DNA from 4 places in the Chromobacterium sp. IIBBL 290-4 genome. Region 4 is predicted to be linked to each of the others. Evidence: predicted binding sites of a transcription regulator. Region 4 holds the regulator's gene; each other region holds the start of a gene.
What was found. Region 4 encodes sigma-54, which starts transcription at its own class of promoters, with help from an activator protein. Its sites were predicted from a motif close to CTGGCACGCTTCATGCTT; they were not measured.
Positions count from the first base shown of each region.

Region 1: glnK (P-II family nitrogen regulator) is a predicted target of sigma-54. The motif match lies at 2,547-2,564, and genes of this name have one in related genera.
Region 2: NKT35_RS16150 (4Fe-4S dicluster domain-containing protein) is a predicted target of sigma-54. The motif match lies at 1,080-1,097, and genes of this name have one in related genera.
Region 3: NKT35_RS04885 (pilin) is a predicted target of sigma-54. The motif match lies at 2,080-2,097, and genes of this name have one in related genera.

Region 1 covers NZ_CP100128.1:2,386,638-2,391,160, reverse strand. The annotation lists gene NKT35_RS10985 (YifB family Mg chelatase-like AAA ATPase) at 1-1,397, opposite strand, end outside; gene NKT35_RS10980 (GNAT family N-acetyltransferase) at 1,425-1,865, opposite strand; gene NKT35_RS10975 (accessory factor UbiK family protein) at 2,014-2,301, opposite strand; gene glnK (P-II family nitrogen regulator) at 2,615-2,953, shown strand; gene NKT35_RS10965 (ammonium transporter) at 2,982-4,292, shown strand; gene NKT35_RS10960 (IS1595 family transposase) at 4,359-4,523, opposite strand, start outside.
Region 2 covers NZ_CP100128.1:3,450,286-3,454,808, reverse strand. The annotation lists gene fdhF (formate dehydrogenase subunit alpha) at 1-453, opposite strand, end outside; gene NKT35_RS16150 (4Fe-4S dicluster domain-containing protein) at 484-1,020, opposite strand; gene NKT35_RS16145 (hydrogenase maturation nickel metallochaperone HypA) at 1,286-1,627, shown strand; gene hypB (hydrogenase nickel incorporation protein HypB) at 1,640-2,482, shown strand; gene hypF (carbamoyltransferase HypF) at 2,464-4,523, shown strand, end outside.
Region 3 covers NZ_CP100128.1:1,048,803-1,053,325, forward strand. The annotation lists gene NKT35_RS04880 (PglL family O-oligosaccharyltransferase) at 1-1,374, opposite strand, end outside; gene NKT35_RS04885 (pilin) at 1,525-1,980, opposite strand; gene NKT35_RS04895 (adenosylmethionine--8-amino-7-oxononanoate transaminase) at 2,234-3,583, shown strand; gene NKT35_RS04900 (cyclic-di-GMP receptor FimW-related protein) at 3,674-4,523, shown strand, end outside.
Region 4 covers NZ_CP100128.1:53,267-57,789, reverse strand. The annotation lists gene rapZ (RNase adapter RapZ) at 25-867, opposite strand; gene hprK (HPr(Ser) kinase/phosphatase) at 848-1,804, opposite strand; gene ptsN (PTS IIA-like nitrogen regulatory protein PtsN) at 1,797-2,258, opposite strand; gene hpf (ribosome hibernation-promoting factor, HPF/YfiA family) at 2,383-2,715, opposite strand; gene NKT35_RS00230 (RNA polymerase factor sigma-54) at 2,785-4,179, opposite strand; gene lptB (LPS export ABC transporter ATP-binding protein) at 4,183-4,523, opposite strand, start outside.

The DNA.
Region 1 (4,523 bases), 2.3 Mb from region 4:
TGATACGCCCGCGCCGACAAGCCAAGCTTATGGATTATGGCCGCCAGCTCGGCCTGAGCCTCCTGGCTGCAGCCCGTTTGCAACTCCAGCTGCCGTCCCTGCAAGGCGGCGTTCAAGCATCCCTGCCGCGCCAACTGCCTCTCCCTGGCAATCGCCACCCTCGCCCTGACCTGCCCGCTGCTCTCGCCCGGCGCCGCCGATTGCAGCTCCTCCACGCTCAAAGCCGGCACCTCCACCTGCAAATCGATGCGATCCAGCAATGGACCGGAGATCTTGCCGCGATAGCGCCCCACCTGATCCGGCGTGCAGCGGCAGCGTCCGGAGGGATGGCCGTAATAGCCGCAGGGACAGGGATTCATTGCCGCCACCAACTGGAAGCGCGCGGGAAAGGTGGCCTGACGGGCCGCGCGAGCGATATGGATCACGCCGCTCTCCAGAGGTTCCCTCAACACCTCCAGAACTTTGCGATCAAACTCCGGCAGTTCGTCAAGAAACAACACCCCGTGATGGGCCAAGCTGATCTCTCCCGGCCTAGGATCGCTGCCGCCTCCCACCAAGGCCGCGGGCGAGCAGGTGTGATGCGGATTGCGAAAGGGTCGCTGCATCCACCGCTCGGCGGCGAACCCCTGGCTGCCCAGCGACTGCACCGCCGCGCTCTCCAGGGCCTCCCGCTCCGACAACGGCGGCAACAGCCCCGGCAGCCGAGAGGCCAGCATCGACTTGCCGGTGCCGGGCGGCCCCATCAACAGCAGGCTATGGCCGCCGGCTGCCGCGACCTCCAATGCGGTCCTGGCCAGATGCTGGCCTTTGACATCCTGCAAATCCGGGTACAAGGGCAGCGCCGCCTCCTCTGCGGGCTGCGCCAAACGGCAGACCGGCATGGTCTCCAAGCCATTCAGGCATGCGCATGCTTGCGCCAGCGTCGCCACGGGATGAATGATCGCGCTCCCCAACACCGCGGCCTCCGCCGCGCTGGCCGTCGGCAGCATGAAGGCTCGCCCCGCCCCATGGCAATGACAGGCCATGGCCAAAGCCCCGCGCACCGGGCGCAAGGCGCCGCTCAGCGCCAGCTCGCCGGCGAATTCGAATTGGGAGATGTCTTCATGTTTTACCTGCCCAGCCGCCAGCAAAATGCCGATGGCGATGGGCAGATCGAAACGGCCGGAATCCTTGGGCAAATCCGCCGGGGCCAGATTGACGGTGATCTTGCGGGCGGGGAATTCGAAGCCGCTGGTCTGGATGGCTGCCCGCACCCGGTCGCGGCTTTCCTTGACCTCGGTTTCGGGCAGACCGACGATGGTGAATTGCGGCAGCCCATTGGCCAGATGCACTTCTACGGTCACTTCCGGCGCCTGCATGCCCTGCAGGGCACGGCAGTATAAAATGGCGAGCGACATCAGGCCGCCTCTTTCGCGCGCGTCGTCCTAGCCTGGATGCCTGAGGTAGTAAATGTCAAATTCGGACTCCCCCACGGGTTTGAAGCCATGTCTGACATAAAAGCGGTTCGAATCGCTGCCGCGCAGCGCGCCCACCCGCAACGGCCGCCCGGCCGCATCCGCCTCGGCGAACAGGCTTTGCAATACCGCATGCCCGATGCCTTGCCCCTGGCGGTCGGGGCGGATATACAGATGGTCGAGCAGCCACTCGCCCACTCCCTCTTTCACCACCACGAAGCCGACGCGCTCGCCATCACACACGATATGCCTGGCGCAGGGCGGAACAAAGCCGTCTAAAAAACGAGCGCGGGCCCGCAGCGGGTCGAAGCGGCCTATGCGCTCCAGGCTGGGGCGCATGGCTTCAATTCTCAAGCTCACCAAGGCCTCGGCATCTTGCTCCCTGGCGGGCTCAAAATGAATGGCGGTCATGCGGGATTCCCTTTGCGCCGAGGCGGCGCCAAACCGCACCCGCGGCGCTCAGCTGCCTGGGCATGGCAAAGGCCGGCCATATCGCCCAGGCCATGCAAGCAGCCCCAGCGCGCTCCTTGCGGCGCACCCCTCAAGCCACCGGCCTTGCTCAGGAATGGCCCAGCTCGGACTGCGCCTCCACATTGGCGGCGGCCTCTTCCGGAAACACCTCGCTTTCCAGGCGAGCCAAGCGCGACTCCAGGGCCGCCAACTTCTCGCGCGTGCGGGCCAATACCGCTTGCTGCACATCGAACTCCTCGCGGGTGACCAGATCCATTTTGGCGAAGGTGGACGCCATCATGGCCTTGACGTTCTTTTCAATGTCCTTGGCCGGACTGGCGGCGATGGTTTCGCTGATTTTGGCGCTGATTTCTTCGAACAGTTTCTGGCTCAACATGGTTTCGCTCCTGCGGTGTCTAGACGTCATGCGGAGTGTAGCAAAAACCGCCGTGAAACTCGCGCTTGCCGATCATTACGCTCGCCTCGGCCATCCCGCCTCGCCAGTACGAGAACATGATGCAACGCAAAACGCGCACCAAAGAGGTGCAGACTAGAACAGGCCGGTGCACAAGGAAAGTGCTACAAAGGACAGCCCAACTATTTTTTGCGCTGCACCATACTTCCTAGCGAGTTCTCCCACGCCTGGCACGATTCCTGCGTAAGTCATTTGCACGGAGTCATCCGCCATCGTCCCTACCCAAGGAGCCGCCATGAAACTCGTCACCGCCGTCATCAAGCCGTTCAAGCTGGATGAAGTTCGAGAAGCCCTGTCCGCCATCGGCGTGCAAGGCATCACCGTTTCCGAAGTCAAGGGTTTTGGCCGCCAGAAAGGCCATACCGAGCTGTATCGCGGCGCCGAATACGTCGTCGACTTCCTGCCCAAGGTCAAGCTGGAAATCGCCATCGACGACGCGCTGCTGGACCAAGTGGTGGAAGCCATCGAGAAGTCCGCCCGCACCGGCAAAATCGGCGACGGCAAGATCTTCGTCTACGAGCTGGAGCAAGTGATCCGCATCCGCACCGGCGAGACCGGCGCCGACGCCGTCTGACACGCCGCCGCACACTGGGGAAACCATAATGAAAAAGCAACTCGCTGCACTCGCTGCCGGCCTTTCCGCCCTGTCTCTACCCGTGCTGGCCGACGCGCCCGCGGGACCGGCCGTGGCCGCCGTCAAAGTCATCAACTCCGGCGATACCGCCTGGATGCTGACCTCTACCGCCCTGGTCCTGTTCATGACCATCCCCGGCCTGGCGCTGTTTTACGGCGGCATGGTCCGCAAGAAAAACGTGCTGGCCACCCTGATGCAAAGTTTCGCCATCACCGCGCTGGTGACCGTGCTGTGGGTCGTGGTCGGCTACAGCCTGGCCTTCACCGTGGGCACGCCCTACCTCGGCGATCTGTCCCGCTTTCTGCTGGACGGCATGGTGTTCATGAAAGATGCCGGCAAGCTGGCCGTGCATCCGCTGGCCGGCACCATTCCGGAATCGGTGTTCATGACCTTCCAGATGACCTTCGCCATCATCACCCCGGCGCTGATCACCGGCGCCTTCGCCGAGCGGATGAAGTTCTCCTCGATGCTGGTTTTCATGGCGCTGTGGTCGCTGCTGGTTTACGTACCGGTGGCGCACTGGGTATGGGCGCCGGGCGGCTGGATGGGCGACAAGGGCGTACTGGACTTCGCCGGCGGCACCGTGGTGCACATCAACGCCGGCGTGGCCGGCCTGGTGACCGCGCTGGTATTGGGCAAGCGCGTCGGCTTCGGCAAGGAAGCCATGCCGCCGCATAACCTGATCCTGACCCTGGTTGGCGCGTCCATGCTGTGGGTGGGTTGGTTCGGCTTCAATGCCGGCTCCGCCGGCGCCGCCGACGGCCGCGCCGGGATGGCGATGGTGACCACCCAGGTGGCCACCGCGATGGCCGCGTTGGCCTGGATGTTCGCCGAATGGGCCACCAAGAAGAAGCCGTCGGTGCTGGGCATCGCCTCCGGCGCGGTGGCGGGGCTGGTCGCCATCACCCCGGCAGCCGGCTTTGTAGACGTCAAGGGCGCGCTGATCATCGGCTTGGCCGCCGGCGTGGTGTGTTTCTGGGGCGCCACCGGTCTGAAGCACATGCTGGGCTATGACGACTCGCTGGACGCTTTCGGCGTCCACGGCGTGGGCGGGATTCTGGGCGCGCTGCTGACCGGCGTGTTCGCCGTCAAGGACATCGGCGGCGCCGACGGCAGCCTGGCCACCCAGGCGCTGGGCGTGGGCGTCACCATCGTCTACTGCGGCGTGGTCACCTTCATTCTGCTCAAGCTGGTGGGCGCGGTCCTGGGCCTGCGCGTGGCCGAAGACGAAGAGCGCGAAGGCTTGGACGTAGTGCTGCACGGCGAGCGGGTGGAATAAACCCGCAGCCAGACAAAGTTTGTTGTGTAAGGGACTTTCGGGGCGTTCGCGCCCCGTTTTTTTTGGCTATGTCCCAATAATGTGTTGCAAGGGACGACCCACTGCCTCCTGCAAGCAGTGGCAAGGCTGCATGGTTTGCTGATAGCGCTCCAGCATCCGTCGCCACCCCAGATAGTTTTCAAGGTATTTGGTGGCAACCCCGTGGAATCGAGCCATCCAAAGCTTCAAGCG
Region 2 (4,523 bases), 3.4 Mb from region 4:
GGTGGCCATCAGGCCGGCCACCGACGGCCCGTGGCAGACGCGGGCGCAGCAGTCGATATTATTGGTGCCGATCACCGCGCGGGCGAACTTCTGCGCGATGTAGTTGGATTCGTTGCCGGTGCCGCGCGAAGAGCCGGTCAGCATGATGGCGTCCGGGCCGTGCTCGCGCTTGATCTGGCCCAGCTTGCCTGCCACGAAGGCCACCGCCTCGTCCCAGCTGACGCGCTCGAATTGGCCGCCGCGCTGGCGGCGTATCATCGGATGACGCAAGCGCGGCGTCAGCAGCTTGGTGTCGTTCAGGAAGTCCCAGCCGTAATAGCCCTTCAAACACAGCTCGCCCTGATTGGTGACGCCGTCCGCGCCTTCCGCGCCGACGATCTTGCCGTTTTCCACCAAGAGATTGAGCTTGCAGCCCGAACCGCAGTACGGGCAAACCGAAATTACCTTCTCCATTTTTCCTGTCCTTTTGCGCGATGCGTTCGATCAGAGCGGCAGCGCCGGCGTGTCCAGCGCGGCTTGCTGCCGGCGTTTTTTCATGGCGGCCTCCAGCGCCTGCGGCTCCACCATGCGCAAGGCCTTGGTGGGACAGGTGGCGATGCAGGCCGGTCCGGCCGGCTTGCCCGCGCACAGATCGCACTTCAGCGCCTTGGCCTTGAGCTGGCGCGTGGAGAAGCTGCCCGGCTGCGGCCGTTGCGGCTCGGTCACCACCTGCATCGCGCCGTAAGGACAGGCCACCATGCAGGTCTTGCAGCCCACGCAGCGCTCTTGCAGCACTTGCACGCTATTGCCGGCGTAAACAATCGCCCCGCTTGGACAGGCGTTCAGACAGGGCGCGTCGTCGCACTGCCGGCACAGCACCGGCGTGCTGATGCGCGCGCTCTTGATCACCGTCAGCCGGGGGTGAAAGGTATCCGGCGACAATGGTTCGCCGGGATGGGGCGCATGGGCCAGGGCGCACGCCACTTCGCAGGTGCGGCAGCCTATGCAGTTTTGGGGTTCAGCGATGATGAACCGATTCATTTCAACCTCCTCAAGCGGCGGCGGCCGCCCGAATGTCGATAGCAGGACTCGCTTCGATATTGCATAAGCCGTGCCAGCCCGGATGCCGCGCAGCAAGCGGCTGATTCGGAAAGAGAAAGCGGCATCGCCCAGCTGTCGCGCCCGGTGTCGACGCCAGACGCGCCGCGACGCCATCGACAAAAGTGTCGACGCCTCGACACCGCGACGGCCTCGCGAGAGCAAGCCTGCAGCCGCGCCCCGCATAGCGCATCCAGGAGAAAAAACCGTGCATGAACTGACACTTGCGGAAAACGTGGTCCACATCGCCGAGGCCGCCGCGCGCCGCGCCGGCGCCCGCCGCGTCACCCGCGTCCGCCTGGCATTGGGTTTGCTAGCCCATGTAGAGACAGACACCCTGCTGTATTGCTGCCAGCTGGCGGCGCGCGGCAGCCTGGCCGAGGACGCCGAGTTCCAGGCCGAGCGCCGCCCCGCCCTGGCCCATTGCGGAGATTGCGGCTGCGAGGCCGAGCTAAGCGCGCTGCCGGCCTGCTGCCCGCGCTGCGACGGCGAAAACCTCAGTTTGGAAGGCGGCGATGAAATGCGGGTGATCGATATCGGAATCAGCTAGGAGGCAAGCATCATGTGCACCACTTGCGGCTGCGGCCACGGACAACTACGCATCAACGGCAAACGCCGCCACGAACACTCGCATGCCGCGCCGCGGAACGGCTACCGCGTGTCCGGCCCGGCATCCGGCCCGCTGGACGCGGTCCATGCGCCCGACACGCCAACTGAACGCATCATCGCCATCGAGCAGGACATCCTCTCCGACAACAATGCCCGCGCCGCGCGCAACCGCCGCCTGTTGGCGGAGCGCGGCATCTTCGCGCTCAATCTGGTGTCCAGCCCCGGCTCCGGCAAAACCAGCCTGCTGGCCGACACCATAGTCCGCTGGGCCGGACGCGCGCCGCTGGCGGTAGTGGAAGGCGACCAGCAAACCGCCAACGACGCCGAACGCATCCGCGCCGCCGGCGCGCCGGCGGTGCAGATCAACACCGGCAAGGGCTGCCATCTGGACGCCCGCATGGTGGCCGAGGCGCTGGCGCAATTGCGGCAAGACCAGGCCATGCCGGACGGCGGCCTGCTGCTGATCGAAAACGTAGGCAATCTGGTCTGCCCCGCCGCCTTCGATCTAGGCGAAGCGCACAAGGTGGCCATCCTGTCTGTGACAGAAGGCGAAGACAAGCCGCTCAAATACCCGGACATGTTCCGCGCGGCGGACCTGTTGATCATCAGCAAGATAGACCTGCTGCCGCACCTCGATTTCGACGTCGCCGCCGCCATCCGCATGGCGCGCCAGGTGCGCCCCGGCCTGCCGGTGATCCAGCTGTCGGTCAAAACCGGCGAAGGCTGCGGCGAATGGCTGGACTGGCTGGCCGCCGGCTGCGGCCTGGAGGGCGCGACATGGCGCGCGAACAACTGACTGTGACCGGCATCGTCCAGGGCGTGGGCTTTCGCCCCTTCGCCTACCGGCTGGCCGGCGAGCTGGACTTGGCCGGCTGGATACGCAACGACGGCGACGGCGTCACGCTGGAACTACAAGGCGGCCGCGCCGAGCTGGATGGTTTCGCCGCACGGCTGCTGGCGGAAAAACCGCCGCTGGCGCGCATAGACCGCATCCAGCGCCGTCCGCTGCCGGATCAAACTGGCAGCAGCGGCTTTGCCATCCGCCAAAGCGCCCAAGGCGGCAGCCGCGCCGCCATCGGCGCCGACAGCTGCGTTTGCGACGCCTGCCTGGCCGAATTGTTCGACCCGGCCAACCGCCGCTACCGCTACCCCTTCATCAATTGCACCGACTGCGGCCCGCGCTACACCCTGGTGAGCAGCCTGCCTTACGACCGCGCCCAAACCAGCATGGCGGCCTTTGGGCAATGCCCGGCCTGCCTGCAGGAGTACAGCGATCCGCGGCATCGCCGCTTCCACGCCGAGCCCAATGCCTGCCCGGACTGCGGCCCGCGGCTGACGCTGCGCGACGTAGACGGCCCGGTGCGGGGAGATCCGCTGCGGGAAACCCTGCGGCGGCTGCTGGCCGGCGGCATCGTCGCCATCAAGGGCTTAGGCGGCTTCCACCTGGCCTGCGACGCCCGCAACGCCGCAGCCGTAGCCCGGCTGCGTCAACGAAAAGCGCGCGAGGAAAAACCGCTGGCGGTGATGGCCGCCAACGCCGCCTCTTTGCACGGAATGGCCGCGCCGGACGAGCTATCCATCCGGATGCTGAATTCGCCGCAGCGCCCCATCGTGCTGCTGCCCCAAACCGCCGTTTGCGAACACGCCCTGCGCGGCGTCGCGCCGGACAGCGCCTGGCTGGGGGTCATGCTGCCTTACACCCCGCTGCATTACCTGCTGTTCCACGAAGCCGCCGGCCGGCCAACCGGACTGGACTGGCTGAACCAGCCCCAGCCGCTGCTGCTGGTGATGACCAGCGCCAATCTCCACGGCGAGCCGCTGATTACAGACAACGATGCCGCCCGCGCCCTGCTGCCGGACCTGGCGGACGCGGTGCTGGAGCATGACCGCGACATTGTCACCCGTTGCGACGACAGCGTGCTGCGCGTGGGCAGCCAGGGGCGCGCCCAATTGCTGCGCCGCGGCCGCGGCTACACGCCTAACGCCATCGCCCTGTCGCGCGGCGGGCCTTCGGTGCTGGCCTTGGGCGCGCACCTGAAAAACACCCTGTGCCTGACCCGCGGCAACGAGGCGTTTTTGTCGCAGCACATCGGCGACCTGGACCGCGTGGCCAATTGCCAGGCGCTGGAAGCCGCCGCCGAACATCTGCAAAAGCTGTTGGCCAGCCAGCCTGCCTATATCGCCCACGACCTGCATCCCGACTACTTCAGCACGCATCTGGCCAAACGTTGGGCCCGACGCTTGGATATCCTCGCTCTGGCGGTGCAGCACCACCACGCCCATATCGCCGCCATTCTGGCCGAGCATCAGTGCGAAGAGCCGGTATTGGGCCTGGCGCTGGACGGCGTCGGCCTGGGAGACGATGGCGGCGCCTGGGGCGGCGAATTGCTGCTGGTGGACGGCGCGCACTTTCAACGCCTGGGCCATCTGGCCACGCTGGCCTTGCCCGGCGGCGACCGCGCCGCGCGCGAACCCTGGCGCATGGCCGCCGCCGCGCTGCACAGCTGGGGCGAGGAGCAGGCCATTCTCGACCGTTTCCCCGACGAACCCGCCGCCGCCCAGCTGCTGCGCTGGCTGAACCAAGGCAAGGCGCTGAACCGCACCAGCAGCCTGGGGCGGCACTTCGACGCCGCCGCCGCGTTATTGGGCATCGCCGCGCGCTCCAGCTTCGAGGCCCAGGCCGCGATGCGGCTGGAAGGGCTGGCAGAGCGCCGCGGCCTGCCGCGCCGGCCGCCCAAGCTGCACAAGCTAGACGCCTCCAATGTGCTAGATCTCTCGCCCTTATTGCATAGGCTGGCCGAAGGCTTCTGTCCTTCGGAGGGCGCGGCGCTGTTCCA
Region 3 (4,523 bases), 1.0 Mb from region 4:
CTGAACCGATAGACTCGGCGCGCTGTATTCCAGAAAACGTTTGAAAATGAAACCGCCGCTGAGCACATAAGCCAACATCAACGCCCCGCTTCCCATGCACAGCCAACGCAGCGCGGCGGTTCGCGTCGGCACCCGCCAACGCGGCGCGGGGCCCAGCGCGCAGACCGTCGTCAACATCGCCAAGAAGGGCAGATACCACAGCGGGAATTCAAACATGCTGTGCGCCAGCAGGACCATGGCCAGAGCAATCAGCAGAAGATTTTCCGGCGTCTGCCGCCCCTTGCCGAAGAAAGGAAGCAGGCAGAACAGCAGGCCGGCGGCGACCAGCGCCGCGCCAAGCGCGCCCGTTTCCGCCAACAGCTGAAAAACCAGATTATGGCTTTGGGTAAACAGCCGGCTTTCCGGATACAAGGGGAAAGCGCCAAAAGCCTCCAGCCAAACCGATTGCGCCGCGTAGCGCCCTAGCCCCGCGCCCACCCAAGGGTGGGACTGGAACACCAGCCAAGCCTTGCTCCACTCCACACGGCGGCGCGCGCCGAACCCCTCGTCCAGCAAGCGCTCCGAACCGCTCACCGCCTGGATCGGCACGCCCAATTTATTCAGCGCCCAGACGATGTCGCTATTGAATAGCTGCACCAAAGCCAGCAGGAAAACCGAAACAGCCAACGCCGCCGCCATTCGCCTCAAAACCTCATCCGCCGGCGTTCGGCGTATCCAGAACCAGGCCAGCAGACACAATCCCAGGCCATAGGCCAGCGGCAAACGCGCGCCGGACCAGGTGATCATCAAACATAAAATGAAAACCAGCGCGGCGCACCAGACGCCTCCCAGGCTGCGCCGGCCATACAGATAACAGGCCGCCGGCAAGCCCCAAAACAAGTATTGCGCATACTGATTATGCTGCGCCAGATTGCCTATGATCGCCGTCGGCGCGCGGTAGTCGTACAACACCCAGCCCTGGGTCGCCCGCGCCAAATCCAGAGCCTGGATCAGCCCCAGGGCCACTTGCAGGCAATTGCCCAGCAACACCGCGCCGCATAGCTGCATGCAGATGGCGGGCAAGGGCATTTCCACTCGGTTGCCTAGCCATAGCGCCAGCAACATCATCGCCAGCAAGCTGGCCACCGCCTGGCTGCTGCCTTGCGCATTGTCCAGCAACAGCACATTGACGAAAGAAAGATAAAGAGCGGACAAAGCGAGAAATACGGCAAACGCAGGCAAGCTGAGCCCCGTGCTACCCCGTCTCAGCGCAAACGGCGCCACCAGGCCGATAGCCAACACCACCAAGGCATCGGTCCACCAATCCTGCAAAGGCGAATAACGGGCGCAATTCAGAAACGGCAGGGCGAAACACAGCGCGAAAAACGCGAACATCCCGCAGTCCGCCAGCCGGATGCCCTGCCTAATCGCCCGCCCATGCCCTGTCATACCTAAAGCGCCATGCTGTGAGCGACCCACCGGCCCTCCTCTCCCAAATGCAGAGAGGCGCCCTCGCGCCCCTCTTGTCCCATCGTGCTTCCGCGCTTATTGGCGGCAGGTGGTCGGCACCCAGCTTGCGCTAAGCTGATTCCCGGATGCGATCGCGGTGGCGCCGGTGCCGAGATAAGTGCAGGTCCAGGTCAATGAACCGGAAGCGGCGGTTGGCACGATATCCAGCAAGGCGCCGCTTGACACAGCGGAAGTATAGGTGATTTGAATCACGCCGCTGGCCAATACATTCACCCCGGATACGGAAGAGCCCGTAATGGAGGCGGCAAGCCCGTAATTGGAGTTGCCTGCGGCGGCAAAGCCGTTATTGGTGGAGTAATACTCGGTTACCGCCGTCTTGGCCGCATCCGCCAGGGACAAACCTTCCGTTACCTTCGCGCGCTTGGTGTAGTCCTGATAAGTCGGAATCGCGATGGCCGCCAGAATGCCGACAATCGCCACCACGATCATCAGCTCGATCAAGGTAAAACCCTGCTGTTTTCTCGTCTTCATGTGCCGCTCCCAGAGCGCCCGGCGTGGCCGGACTTGGCTGTTCGGTTGATTTATCATTCTCCATGCCGGCCCGCCATCGGCAGCCTGCCTATCTCTGTTTAGCAGGATGCATGCCATCCTGCCAAAACCATCCCATCGGCCATCCAGGAAGAAAGCCTTTGCTCAAAGTAGGCACAAGCTGACGTTTTGCGTCACATCGCCCCGTCTTTGCCGCTGTGCTAGCATCCCCCCACCCCCACCGGAGACCCTGTCCATGAGCAATCAAGATTGGCTGCGACGCAGCTTCGACGCCGTCTGGCATCCCTGCACCCAGATGAAGCGCCACGAGCGGCTGCCCATCGTGCCCATCGCCCGCGGCGAAGGCGCATGGCTGATCGACTTTGACGGCAATCGCTACCTAGACGGTGTCAGCTCGTGGTGGGTCAATCTGTTCGGCCATGGCCATCCGCGCATCCGGCAGGCGATACGGGATCAGTTGGACCAGCTGGAGCATGTGATGCTGGCCGGTTTCACCCACCGCCCGGTGGTGGAGCTATCGGAACGGCTGGCCAAACTATCCGGCCTGGGCCATGCGTTTTATGGCTCGGACGGCGCCAGCGCGACCGAAATCGCGCTGAAGATGAGTTTCCACTATTGGAAAAACAGCGGCCAGCCCGGCAAGACGCGCTTCATCAGCCTGGAGAACAGCTACCACGGCGAAACAGTCGGCGCGCTGGCGGTGACCGACGTGCCGCTGTTTTCCTCCACCTACGCCGACTTGCTGAAACCCGGCCTGCGCGCGCCCAGCCCGGACGCGCGGCTGGCGGCTCCCGGCGAGAGCGCGGCCGATGCCGCGCTGCGCGCCGCCCGCTCGCTGGAAAACCTGCTGGCCAAACACTGCGACCAGATCGCCGCCGTCATCGTCGAGCCGCTGGTGCAGGGCGCCGCCGGCATGGCGATGCATGACCCGGTCTATCTGACCGAACTGCGCCGGCTGTGCGATCAATACCAGGTCCATCTGATCGCCGATGAGATCGCCGTCGGCTTCGGCCGCGCCGGCAGCTTCTTCGCCTATCAGCAAGCCGGCATCACGCCGGATTTTCTGTGCCTGTCCAAGGGCATCACCGGCGGCTTTTTGCCGCTGTCCTGCGTGCTGACCCGCGACGCCGTCTACCAGGCCTTCTATCACGACGATGTGGCGCGCGGCTTCCTGCACTCGCACAGCTACACCGGCAACGCCCTCGCCTGCGCCGCCGCGCTGGCCGTTCTCGACATTTTCGAGGATGAGGACGTATTGGCCGCCAACCGCGTCAAGGCTGAAGAGTGGACGCGCAAGATGCAGCCATTGATCGCCCGCGGCGATGTCCGCCACTTCCGCCACCGCGGCATGATCTGGGCTTTCGATGTCGAAACCGAGCGTTCCGACTTTGCATTGGCCTATTTTTCGGCCATGCTGAAACGCGGATGCCTGTTGCGGCCGATAGGGAAAACGGTCTACTTCATGCCGCCGTACACGCTGAATAATGAAGAGATGGATGGACTGGTGCGGGCAAGCCTGGAGGCGCTGGACGAGGTGCAGTCCTCAGGCCAGAGCGGCCAGGGCGAGGAAACGCCGCTGCCCTGACCTTCTCGCTGGGTCCAGCCGTCCCCGCATGCCGCGACACCGTCTCGGAGCCAGCCTCGGATGCCGCCACTCGCCTTGCCGAAGAAGGATATGGACCCGCAACTCGTAGACACCCAACCGGCCAGCGTGGCGGCATGGCTGGACCGCCTGCCCTATACCGACTTGCCCGAATGCGGCCGCCTGCTCGGCCAGGCGCTCTACCACCTGGGCCGCACGCCGCTGGCCCCGGCGCAGCGCTACAAACTGCTCAAGCTCTATCTCAAGGCACTGGACCGTTATTACCCCTTGCTGGAGCGCGAGACGCTGCACAGCGACATCCTGGCCTCGCCCAAAACCCGGCTGCTGGCCGTGCTCAGCGTCAAATTGTTCGCCAACCTGTTCACCGCCTTCAAGCAGACGCTGAACGACAAGCTTGGCCGGCATAGCCTGATCGAACGCGATCAAACCAAGATAGAACTATTGCTGTACACCATGATGGCGGCCCGCCAGTATCTCAACATCAGCCAGCAGAACTATTGCTCGCTGTCGGATGGCTTCTGGCTGGACTGCCACCAGTTGTACGCCGCGGCGCTGGAGAAGGGCTGGCAGGACAGGGCGCTGGGCCACGACGATACGCTGGCCGTCATCTACCGCCAGATCCTGCTGCTGGGGCTCACCGGCACCAATCGCCTGTCTTGCGACGATATGCAGCTGGCGCGGCAGCTGATCTACGATCTGGCGCGCCAGGTGACGCTGCTGCCGGTGTCGCGGCTGACGGAAAACCTGCACGGCTATTTGCTGGACCCGCTGGAAGACAGCCCGCCGCGCTACCTGCTGGCCACGCCGGGCTCGCTGCACGCCCATTGCTGCATTCTGGAGCTGGGCGGCGCGCTGGACACCATGCGCCACAGCCTGGAACAGTTGCAGAAATCGCCCCCCGGCAGCGCCTTGCCCGGCGTGC
Region 4 (4,523 bases):
GGCTTGGGCGGGGGCGCGGATCGATCAGTGATCGCGATACAGCTGGCGGTGGCGCACCAGCACCTGCTTGCCGGCGAAGGCGCGGGCCAGGTTTTCGGCGATGAACACCGAGCGGTGCTGGCCGCCGGTGCAGCCGATGGCCACCGTCAGATAGCTGCGGTTTTCCTTGTTGTAGCAGGGCAGCCACTTGGCGATCATGGCCTGGATGTCGGCTATCATCTCCGCCACTTCCGAGTGCTTGGCGAAGAAGTCGATGATGGGCTGATCGCGGCCGGTGAACGGGCGCAAGGCTTGGTCGTAGTGCGGGTTGGGCAGGCAGCGGACGTCGAAGACGAAGTCTGCGTCTTGCGGCACGCCATGTTTGAAGCCGAAGGATTGGAAGATCAGCGTCAGCTTGCCGGAGTCGGCGTCGACCAGTTCGCGCACCCAGCTGCGCAGGGCGTTGGCCGACAGCTCGCTGGTGTCGATGCGGGTGCCGAGTTCCGGCACATCGCTGAGCATTTCCTGTTCGACCTGGATCGCTTCCTCCACCGTGATGCCGGCGCCGGACAGGGGATGGCGGCGCCGGGTTTCGGAAAAGCGCTTGACCAGCGTTTCCGGGCGAGCCTCCAGAAACAGCAGGCGCACGTCTATGTTTTGCGCGCGCAGTTGCGCCACAACGTCGGGCAGGGCGCCCAGCGAGGGGCCTGAGCGGGTGTCCACGCTGATGGCGATGTCCTGGTAGCCGAAGTCGGCGTACAGCTCCAGCGCCTCGGGCAGCATGGTGGCGGGGAGATTGTCCACGCAGTAGAAGCCGGAATCCTCCAGCGCGCGCAGCGCCACCGATTTGCCGGAGCCGGACAGGCCGCTAATCAATATCAGGCGCATTTTCCTGGTCTCTCAAGAAGTTGGTGTGGCGTTCGATGAACTCCCGGGTGCTGTCTATGCCGCGCAGCTGCAGGATGTAATTGCGCACCGCGGCTTCCACCAGCACCGCCAGGTTGCGGCCGGCGGCCACGGGCAGCACCACCTTGCGCACGGTGACGCCGATGATGTCCTGGGTTTCCGACTGGATGTTGAGCCGGTCCAGCGCCTGCATCGCCTGATCGTTGGCTTTGACCAGGTGGATGATCAGCTTCAGCACCTTCTTGGGACGCACCGCGGTTTCGCCGAAGATAGTGCGGATATTGAGGATGCCGAGGCCACGAACTTCCAGGAAGTCGCGCAGCAGCGGCGGGCAGCGGCCTTCCAGCGTGTCCGGGCCGATGCGGTACAGCTCCACCGCGTCGTCCGCCACCATGCCGTGGCCGCGCGAGATCAGCTCCAGCGCCAGTTCGCTCTTGCCCATCGCCGAATCGCCCATGATCAGCACGCCGATCTCGAACACGTCGAGGAATACGCCGTGCAGCACGGTGGACACCGCCAGGGCGCGCGCCAGGTAAATGCGCAGCACGTCCATCAGATAGGGGCTTTCCAGCGTGCTGCACATCAAGGGCACATTGTGGCTGTGGCAGTAGTCGCGCAGCAGCCGCGGCACGGGCTGGCCGTTGGTCACCATCACCACCGACATGCTCTTGTGGAACAGCTGGTCCAGCGCCGTCTTGGCGGCGGACTGCTCCAGCTTGTTCAAATAGTCCACCTCGGCCAGGCCCAGCACCTGCACCCGGTTGGGGTGGATGAAGTTGAGGTGGCCCACCAGGGCGAGGGTGGGGCGCTGCTCATCGTTGCCGATGACATTGTCGGCGCCGCCTGTGCCGGCCACCCAGGTCAGGTTGAGCTTTTGCTGGTTTTCCTGATACAGCCTGCGTACGGTGATGCTAGGCATTGGGCGTCCACTCGCTGAGCAGCTGATAGAGTTCGTCGCGCATGGTGATGGTCAGCATCTTTTCGCGCATCTGGCGGCTGGAGAACATCTGCGCCAGTTCCGACAGCACTTGCAGATGCAGGTCGGTGGCGTGCTCGGGCACCAGCAGCACGAACAGGCATTGCACGGGCTTGCCGTCCGGCGCGTCGAAGGGGATGGGGGCCTTCAGGCGGATGAATACGCCGGTGGCCTCCTTCAGGCCGCGGGCCCGGCCATGGGGAATGGCCACGCCTTGGCCCAGCCCGGTGGAGCCGAGTTTTTCACGGCTGAACAGGCTGTCGAAGATTTCGCTGCGGGCGATGCCGCGGGTGTTTTCCACCAACAGGCCCACCTGCTCGAACACCCGCTTCTTGCTGGCGACGTCCAGATCCAGCAGCACGTGGTCCGGGGTCAGGATCTTGCCGATGAGGTTCATATCTTTAGTTATGCATGCGGCTTGGGGAGAAAGCTGGAATTCTACGTTGCCTTGATAGTACTGAAAACCGGCAGGCGCAAAGAAAAACGGGAACCGCCTGGTTCCCGTTGCCATTTGAGCCGCCTTACAGCGAGGCTTGCGCCTGGGAGGACTCGCCCGAGCCCACCGCGCGGTGCTCGGTCTGCTTCTCCTTGTGCTTCAGCACTTGGCGATCCAGTTTGTCCATCAACAGGTCGATGGCGGCGTACAGATCGGCTTCGGTGGCCTCGATGTGGATGTCCTTGCCGGACAGGTGTACGTTAACCTCGGCCTTCTGAACCAGCTTGTCCACCGACAGGGTGACGGAGATATCGATCACATTGTCGACGTGTCGGGTAATGCGCTCCAGTTTGCTTTCGATGTATTCGCGCAGCGACGGGGTGACTTCCAGATGCAGACCAGTAACTTTGAGGTTCATACCCTAGCTCCTTCTGGTGTTATCCGCCCGGATGGGTCGCCGGGCGGCTTGGTATTCTGCTGTGGCGCTTTACAGTGTCTTGCGCAGATTCACGGGAGGAATCTGCATGGCTTCACGATACTTGGCTACGGTGCGTCTGGCAACCTGTATTCCCAGCTTGTCCAGCGCATCGGCGATGGCGCTGTCCGACAGCGGCTTGGCCGGATTTTCCGACTCCACCATGCCGCGGATGTGGGCCTTGATCGCCGTGGCGGAGCACTCTCCGCCGCTTTCAGTTTCCAGCGAACTGCCGAAGAAATACTTGAGCTCGAACAAACCTCGCGCGCATAGCAGATACTTCTGGCTGGTCGAGCGCGAGACGGTGGATTCGTGCAGGCCGATTTCTTCGGCGATGTCGCGCAGGATCAGCGGGCGCATCGCCACTTCGCCATGTTCAAAGAACAATTGTTGACGTTCAACAATAGCTTCCGCCACTTTCAGGATGGTGTCAAACCGCTGTTGAATGTTTTTCACCAGCCAGCGCGCCTCCTGAAGCCGCCCCGACATTTCGCCGTTCTGGCCGCGGTTGTCGGCCAGCATGCGCTCATACAGCCCGTTGACGCGCAGCTTGGGCATGGCGGCGCGGTTGAGTTCGGCCACCCAGCGGCCGCGGCGTTTGCGCACGCTGATGTCGGGAATCACGTAATGGACCTCGCCCTCGACGAAGCCGGCGGCCGGGCGGGGATTGAGGCTGGCGATCTGCGTTTGCGCTTCGCGCAGCTGATCGTCGCCGCAGCCCAGCGTTTTTTTCAAGCGGGCGTAGTCGCGGTTGCCCAGCAGCGCGAGATGCTCGCGGACGATAGTCAGCGCCAGGGCGTGTCCCGGTTCTTGGCCGGGACGGCGCAGCAGCTGCAGCTCCAGCGCCTCGGCCAGCGAGCGCGCGCCCACGCCGGCGGGGTCGAACTGCTGCAGCAGGCGCAGTCCCACCGCCAGCTCGTCGCTGTCCAGCTCCAGCTCCAGCGGGATATTGCTGGCCAGCTCTTCCAGCTGCACCGGCAGATAGCCGTCATCGTCCAACTCTTCGATCAGCAGGCGCATGATGGCCCGATCGCGATCCGAGAGCGCCACCTCGCCCAACTGCGCCAGCAGATGCTCGCGCAGGGTGACCTGGCACGGCACGTTCAGCATGGGGTCGAAGTCGTCGTCGCCGGCGGCGCGGCTGCCGCCGCCCCATTCCAGCAATTCGCCGCCATCGCCGTCTCGCGCATCGTCCGCCGCGCTTTCCGCCGGCGCGTCTTCCCGGTCGGAGGGGCTATCGGCTTCGCGCGGCTCGTCGCTGTGCTCCAGCAAGGGGTTGTCGAGCAGAAAACGCTCGACTTCCGCTTGCAGATCCAGCGTGGAGAGCTGCAGCAATTTGATCGATTGTTGCAGTTGGGGCGTCAGCGTCAGCTGCTGGGAAACTTTGAGCTGGAGGGCCTGTTTCATTGCTTACAGATGGAAGTGTTCGCCGAGGTAGACCTCGCGCACTCTCTCGTTATTGACCAGTTCTTCGGGTTCGCCGGAAGCCAGCACCGAGCCGTCGCTGATGATGTAGGCGCGGTCGCAGATGCGCAGCGTTTCGCGGACGTTGTGGTCGGTGATCAGCACGCCGATGCCGCGGCCCTTGAGGAAGGAGATGATCTTCTGGATGTCGATCACCGCGATCGGGTCCACGCCGGCGAACGGCTCGTCCAGCAGGATGAAGCGCGGACGGGTGGCCAGCACGCGGGCGATCTCCACGCGGCGGCGCTCGCCGCCGGACAGCGACAAGGCATTGCTGTCGCGCAAGT